2 linked regions of the Saccharibacillus brassicae genome follow. The protein of the gene in region 1 interacts with the protein of each later gene in a pairwise test. Links are inferred from orthologs where the notes say so. Each region holds a gene or a part of one and is shown on either strand. Other genes may lie near its edges. The genes, in order: ndk and FFV09_RS16655.

Region 1 (3,282 bases):
ATGCCGACGTCGCGCTGCTGATCGGCGACCACGCGATTCGGGCCGATTGGGACAACGCCGGCTACACGGTGACCGATCTCGGCGCGGAATGGAAAAACTGGACCGGCAAAAGTATGACTTTCGCGGTCTGGACCGTCTCCAAAGCGGCGGCCGGGCGCAATCCGGAACGTATCGGCGAACTGGCCGACGCTTTGGCCGACAGCAAGCGCCGGAGCCTGGCCGACGTGCGGCCGGTCGCGGAAAAAGCGCAGGCCGAACTCGGCGGGGAACTGGCTTACTGGCAGGGATATTTCGAAAATTTGCGTTACGACTTGACCCGGGAACGGCTGGAAGGTCTCGACCTTTACTTCCGTTACGCCCGGGAGATGGGACTGCTGCCGCAGGAAGCGCATATTGAAATTTGGACCGACAATACGCGGATACGGGTGAACGAATGAAACGAATGGAAATCTTCGGAACGTTAAAAAAAGATATGGACGCCGTGGAACGCTCGCTCTACGCCTGCATCGAAGTGGAGAACGAAGCGCTCGGGGAAGCGGCCATGCATCTGCTGAAAGCGGGCGGCAAGCGCCTGCGTCCGGCGTTCGTGCTGCTGAGCGGCAAGTTCGGCACGTATGAGCTGGATCGGTTGAAGCTGGTCGCCGTCCCGCTGGAACTTATCCATATGGCTTCGCTCGTGCACGACGACGTGATCGACAACGCGCAGACGCGCCGCGGCCAACTGACGGTCAAAGCGAAATGGGACAACCGGATCGCGATGTATACGGGCGATTATATTTACGCCAAGGCGCTGGAGATGGTCGCGGGACTGGAAGATCCGCGGATTCACCGGATTCTCGCCAAAGCGATGGTCGAGATGTCGATCGGCGAAATGGAACAGATCCGGGACTTTTTCAATTCGGGTCAGAGCATCCGCCGGTACCTGCTGCGCATTCGCCGCAAAACGGCGCTGCTGATCGCGGTCAGCTGCCAACTGGGCGCTCTTGCCGCCGGCGCTTCGACGGAAGTCGCGCGCGAGCTGTACAATTACGGCTATAACGTCGGCATGGCGTTCCAGATCCGGGACGATCTGCTCGATCTGTGCGGAACGGAGAAGCAGATCGGCAAGCCGCCGGGCAGCGATATCCGCCAGGGCAACATCACCATTCCGGTGCTGTACGCGCTGCAGGAAGACCGGCTGCGCGATCCGCTGCTGGGCGAGATCGGCCGGATTCACGAAGCGAACGGCCGCACGGACGTGAACGCCGCCGTGGCCATGATTACCGGCAGCGAAGGCATCGCGCGCGCCGAGGAACTGGCCGACCGCTATACGCAAAAAGCGCTGCAGGCGCTCGACCGGCTGCCCGATATCCGGGCGCGCCGCCATCTGCGCGATATCGCGCATTTTGTGTCGAGACGCACGTATTGAACCATTTTCATACCGGCACGGCGAAGGGAGATTCCGACGAATCTCCCTTTTTTCGCAGGCTCAGGCAGGAATTTGGGTGTAAAACGTTTAACTCTATAAAAAGCAAGCGTCTCAGCCGATAATAAATCATATGCCGAAAGTGGGAGATTGCGATGGAACGCACTTTTTTGATGGTCAAACCCGATGGAGTACAACGCGGACTGGTCGGACGGATCGTAAGCCGATTCGAAGACAAAGGATTCAAGCTGGTGGCGGGGAAATTCATGCACATATCCGAGGAACAGGCCAAGCGTCATTACGCCGAGCACGAAGGCAAGCCGTTTTTCGGAAAATTGGTTGAATTCATCACGTCCGGTCCGGTGTTCGCAATGGTATGGGAAGGCGACGACGTAATCGCGCTGGCCCGGATCGCCATGGGCAAGACCCAAGTCACGGAAGCGCTGCCGGGCACGATTCGCGGGGATTTTGCGGCGCATACGCCGTTTAACCTGATTCACGGATCGGACGGTCCTGACAGCGCCAAGCGCGAGATCGCCAATTTCTTCACAGAAGCGGAACAGCTCGATTATGACAAGGCGGTGGCGCGATGGATCTGATCAGAAGCGGAGCGGGGCGCGAAGAAGTATCTGCCCCGGGAAGCGACCCGGACTACAGCGGGTTTATCAAAAGCATAAATGCAAGCACGGGAATCGACCTGTCCCAATACAAGGAAGCGCAGATGAAACGTCGCCTGACGACGCTGCGCACCAAGCACGGCTACAGCACGTTCGCCCAGTTTTTCGAAGCGATGAAAAAGGACAAAAACCTGTTCTTCGAATTCCTCGACCGGATGACGATCAACGTGTCGGAATTTTGGCGCAACCCGAACCGTTGGGAAGTGCTGCGCGACACGATCATTCCGGAACTGCGCGCAGGCGGCAAAAAAGGGCTCAAAGTATGGAGCGCGGCCTGCTCGACCGGCGAAGAACCGTATACGCTGGCGATGATTCTCGACGGGCACGGCATTCTCGGCGATTCCAAGCTGAACGCGGCCGATCTCGACGAAGGCGCACTGGCCAAAGCCAAGCAGGGCCAATATCTGGAACGCTCGCTGAAGGACGTTCCTCCCAAAGTGGCGGAAAAGTATTTCAAAGCGGAAGGCCTCATGTACAAAGTCGACGACAAGCTCAAGCGGGCGGTCAATTTCCACAAAGCGAACCTGCTGACGGACAAGTTCGACGACGGTTACGACCTGATCGTCTGCCGAAACGTCATGATCTACTTTACGGAAGAAGCCAAAGCGACGCTGTACCACAAATTTGCGTCCAGTCTGCGCAAAGGCGGCGTATTGTTCGTAGGCAGCACCGAGCAGATCTTCTCGCCGGGGCAGTACGGACTTGAACCGTGCGACACGTTTTTCTACAAAAAAATCTAACCGTTCCCCGTGTTCCGGGGTTCGCCCGAAGTCGCTTCGTTCCCGCCCAACCGCGGAACGGAGCGGCTTTTTCGGCTTGAACGGACAGGAGTCTGACGCAAAAGGTAAAGGTCTTGGACAAGTAGCGGGCAGATGTTATAATGGGCGAAGACATTTAAGGATTTTAGCCGTTTACAGTTTAAAAGTTTAAAGGGGGAACGCATCATGAGTTTACGTTACTTGACCGCCGGGGAGACCCACGGACCGCAGCTGACCGCGATCGTCGAGGGGATGCCGAGCAATCTGCGGATTGATTTCGAGGCTTTGAACTTCCAACTGCTGCGCAGACAAAAAGGATACGGCCGAGGCCGCCGCATGCAAATCGAGCAGGATCAGGCGGACATCGTAGGCGGCGTTCGCCACGGACAAACGACAGGCGCGCCGATCGCGCTGGTCGTCGTCAACAACGACTGGAAGCATT
Region 2 (3,179 bases), 3.8 Mb from region 1 along the record:
GCAGCACGTCCTTGCCGGACGAATATGCCGATTGGAACGAGAAGTTGGCGCGTTTGAGATCGCCGGCCGGCCGGTCGAGCCGATCCATTTTTTCCAGCGCTTTGCGCCGGCTCTGGGCCCGCTTCGTCGTGGAAGCGCGGACGATGTTTTGCTGAATGAAAGTTTCCATCTTCGCGATCTCGCCCTGCTGCTTCTCGAACTGCTTGAGGTCCGCTTCGTACTCGGCCGCTTTGAGCTCGGTATACCGGCTGTAGTTGCCCGTATAGCGGCGCGCCCGGTGGCGTTCGATCTCCACGATCGCCGTGACCGTCTTGTCGAGGAAATAGCGGTCGTGGGATACGATCAGCAGGCCGCCGTCGTACCCGCGCAAATAATCTTCGAGCCAGGTGAGCGTCTCGATGTCCAAATGGTTGGTCGGTTCGTCGAGCATGAGCAGGTCGGGTCCGCGCAGCAGCATTTTCGCCAGCGCGAGCCGGGTCCGCTGTCCGCCGCTGAGCGTCGAGACGATCGTCGAAGGATCGAAATCGCCGAAGCCCATCCCGTGCAGCACGCTGCGGATCTTCGTGCCGATCTCGTAGCCGCCGTGGTCGCGGAACCAGTCCGAACGCATGGCGTAGCGGTTCAGCAGATCCTGGTACGCTTTGTCCTGCTCGGAGTGCGAAGAGCCTTCGGTGATCGCAAGCTCCATCTCGCGGATTTCCCGCTCGGCTTCCAGCAGGTCGGCGAACACGTCCAGCATCTCTTCCTGGATCGTGCGATCCGACTGCAGCCCGCTGTTCTGGGCCAGGTAGCCGATGGTTGTTTCTTTGTTTTTGAAAATCTGGCCTTCTTCATGAGACATTTCGCCCGCCAAAATTTTGAGCAGCGTCGATTTGCCCGCGCCGTTGACACCGACGAGGCCGATGCGCTCGCGCTCCAGTATTTGAAACGTAATGCCTTCCAGAATGCTCTGGACGCCGTATCTTTTTGCGATTCCCGTTGCTTGCAGCAGCATAATTCGAAGTCCTCCGCGCTTATCAAATTGGTCTTTTGTGATTTCATTTTACCGTAGAAAGGTGAAAAAACCAAAGAGGACATGCGCAAACGGTTCGCGGGCGCGGCGCGGCCGGAAAATTGGCGGCGATCGGGGCGCGAAAGTTTTTTGGGGAAAAAGCCTCCGGGGGCTTCGCAGAGCCTCTACAGCGGTGGTTATTTGCGCAAAACAATGATAAACTTGAGCATGTGAGAACAAAAAAGAGAACAGAAGAGAATACGGGAGGCGAGCGGCATCGAACCTTTACCGGACAAGACGGAGCTGCGGCTTCGAATGGAACGGGTGAGAGCGGAGCTGCCCGAATCGCTGCGCCTTGAGGCTTCTTCCGTCGTTTGCGAATATGCCGCCGATCGGCTGGACGCCCTGCGCGAGCGCAAAGGGGCTCCTCTGGTCGTGCTCGGCTACCTGCCTTACCGCGGAGAACTGGATATCCGTCCGCTGCTGGAGACATGCCGCGGATGCGGGGATACGGTGCTTGCGCCGCGCATCGAGCGGGGAACGCGCCGCATGCGGCTGCTGGAACTCAAGAGCGCGGCAGACGAGGCGTCCGGCAGCTGGGGCATTCCCGAGCCGAAGGAGCATCTGCCCGAATGGCCGGAAGACCGGCTCGGCAGCATCGACGTGATGTTTGTGCCGGGCTTGGCTTTTGACTTCAAGGGCGGGCGCGTCGGTTACGGAGGCGGGTTTTACGACCGGCTGATGGAGCGTTTCGAAGCCTGCGGCGCAAGCCCGGGCATTTGGGCGCTGTCTTTTGCCGAGCAGACGGTGGAGGAAGTGCCGATGGAACCGCACGATTTCCGGATAGAACTTCTGATCGTGCCGTCGGGCATGAACAGTACGCAGGACCTGGTCTGACGGCAGCGGCTTCGGTCGTATAGATAGGAACGGACGCAAGAAGAGCGATGGATGAGAAGAGGTGACCCCATGCTGTGGAAAGTGGCAATTTTGACGGCCAGCGATAAGGGAGCACGAGGCGAGCGTGAGGACACGAGCGCGCAGGTGATCCGGGAGTTGGTGGAGGAAGAAGTAGGCGGCGAAATTATCGAATACCGGATCGTGCCGGACGAGTCGGACGAGATCGTGGCGGCATTGATCGAAATGACGGACTATTTCCAGGCGGATCTCGTGCTGACGACCGGAGGCACCGAGCTTGCGAACCGCGACGTGACGCCGGAGGCGACGAAGCGGGTCATCGAGCGGGAAGTGCCGGGCATGGCCGAAGCGATGCGGATGAACGTGATGCACAAGAACCGGGCGGCGATGCTGTTCCGCGGCATCTGCGGCATTCGCGGCCGTTCGCTGATCGTCAATCTGCCCGGCACGCCAAAAGGCGTGCACGAGAACCTGGCGGCCATCATGGACCAACTGCCGGAAGCGCTGCTGATGGTGACGGGGCAGTACCGGCAGTAATCCCGGGCACGCAACAAGAAGGACGGCCCCAGGCATGCGGGGTGTCTTTTTTTGTGCGGGGGGGACTTGAAATTTTGCGGCGAGACTAGTAATATAAGACTTGGCTGTTAGCACTAGGCGTTGTCGAGTGCTAACGAAGAAGATTCAACACTTCAATTAACCTTTACAAGGAGGCTATTTTTCATGATCAAACCGTTAGGTGAACGCGTACTCGTAGAAGCGATCCAGCAGGAGGAAACGACTTCGTTCGGTATCGTGCTTCCGGATGCTTCGAAAGAAAAGCCGCAGGAAGGTAAAGTCGTTGCCGTAGGCAGCGGAACCCTCAAAGACGGCGTTCGTACTCCGCTCGAAGTGAAAGAAGGCGACGTGGTACTGTTCTCCAAATATGCCGGCACCGAAGTGAAATACGAAGGCAAAGAATACCTGATTATGAAAGAAAGCGACATCCACGCCATCCTGGCGTAAATGTCCCCTTACACATACGTTTTTTGAACGAAAGTGATTGAATGCAGCGTCTTGAACGCAGCATCGCAATTCCATATCCCAGGGAGGTTATTCGACCATGGCTAAAGAGATTCTGTTCGGAGAAGAAGCCCGTCGCTCGATGCTTCGCGGCGTAGATGCACTTGCAAATGCGGTAAAAGTAACGCTCGGTCCAAAAGGACGCAACGTGGTGCTGGAGAAAAAATTCGGCAGCCCGCTGATCACGAACGACGGCGTGACGATCGCGAAGGAA

What was found.
Region 2: the proteins of ndk (region 1) and FFV09_RS16655 interact in binary tests that used the Escherichia coli proteins (3 or more experiments, as listed by UniProt). The link is inferred for Saccharibacillus brassicae from one-to-one orthologs.

The regions. Positions count from the first base shown.
Region 1 is NZ_CP041217.1:188,976-192,257, reverse strand. Bases 321-3,282 are described here. They hold ndk (nucleoside-diphosphate kinase), read left to right. Parts: upstream 321-1,560; coding sequence 1,561-2,004; downstream 2,005-3,282. Other genes in these bases: aroC (chorismate synthase), read left to right, coding at 3,027-3,282; FFV09_RS00735 (CheR family methyltransferase), read left to right, coding at 1,995-2,822; FFV09_RS00745 (polyprenyl synthetase family protein), read left to right, coding at 434-1,408; FFV09_RS00750 (menaquinone biosynthetic enzyme MqnA/MqnD family protein), read left to right, coding at 321-437. In the rest of the region: more of FFV09_RS00750, read left to right, coding at 1-320. UniProt on the Escherichia coli protein: Major role in the synthesis of nucleoside triphosphates other than ATP. The ATP gamma phosphate is transferred to the NDP beta phosphate via a ping-pong mechanism, using a phosphorylated active-site intermediate.
Region 2 is NZ_CP041217.1:4,026,314-4,029,492, forward strand. Bases 233-3,091 are described here. They hold FFV09_RS16655 (5-formyltetrahydrofolate cyclo-ligase), read left to right. Parts: upstream 233-1,294; coding sequence 1,295-1,888; downstream 1,889-3,091. Other genes in these bases: FFV09_RS16650 (ABC transporter ATP-binding protein), read right to left, coding at 233-994; FFV09_RS16660 (MogA/MoaB family molybdenum cofactor biosynthesis protein), read left to right, coding at 1,958-2,443; groES (co-chaperone GroES), read left to right, coding at 2,627-2,908; groL (chaperonin GroEL), read left to right, coding at 3,006-3,091. In the rest of the region: more of FFV09_RS16650, read right to left, coding at 1-232; more of groL, read left to right, coding at 3,092-3,179. UniProt on the Escherichia coli protein: Involved in the removal of 5-formyltetrahydrofolate.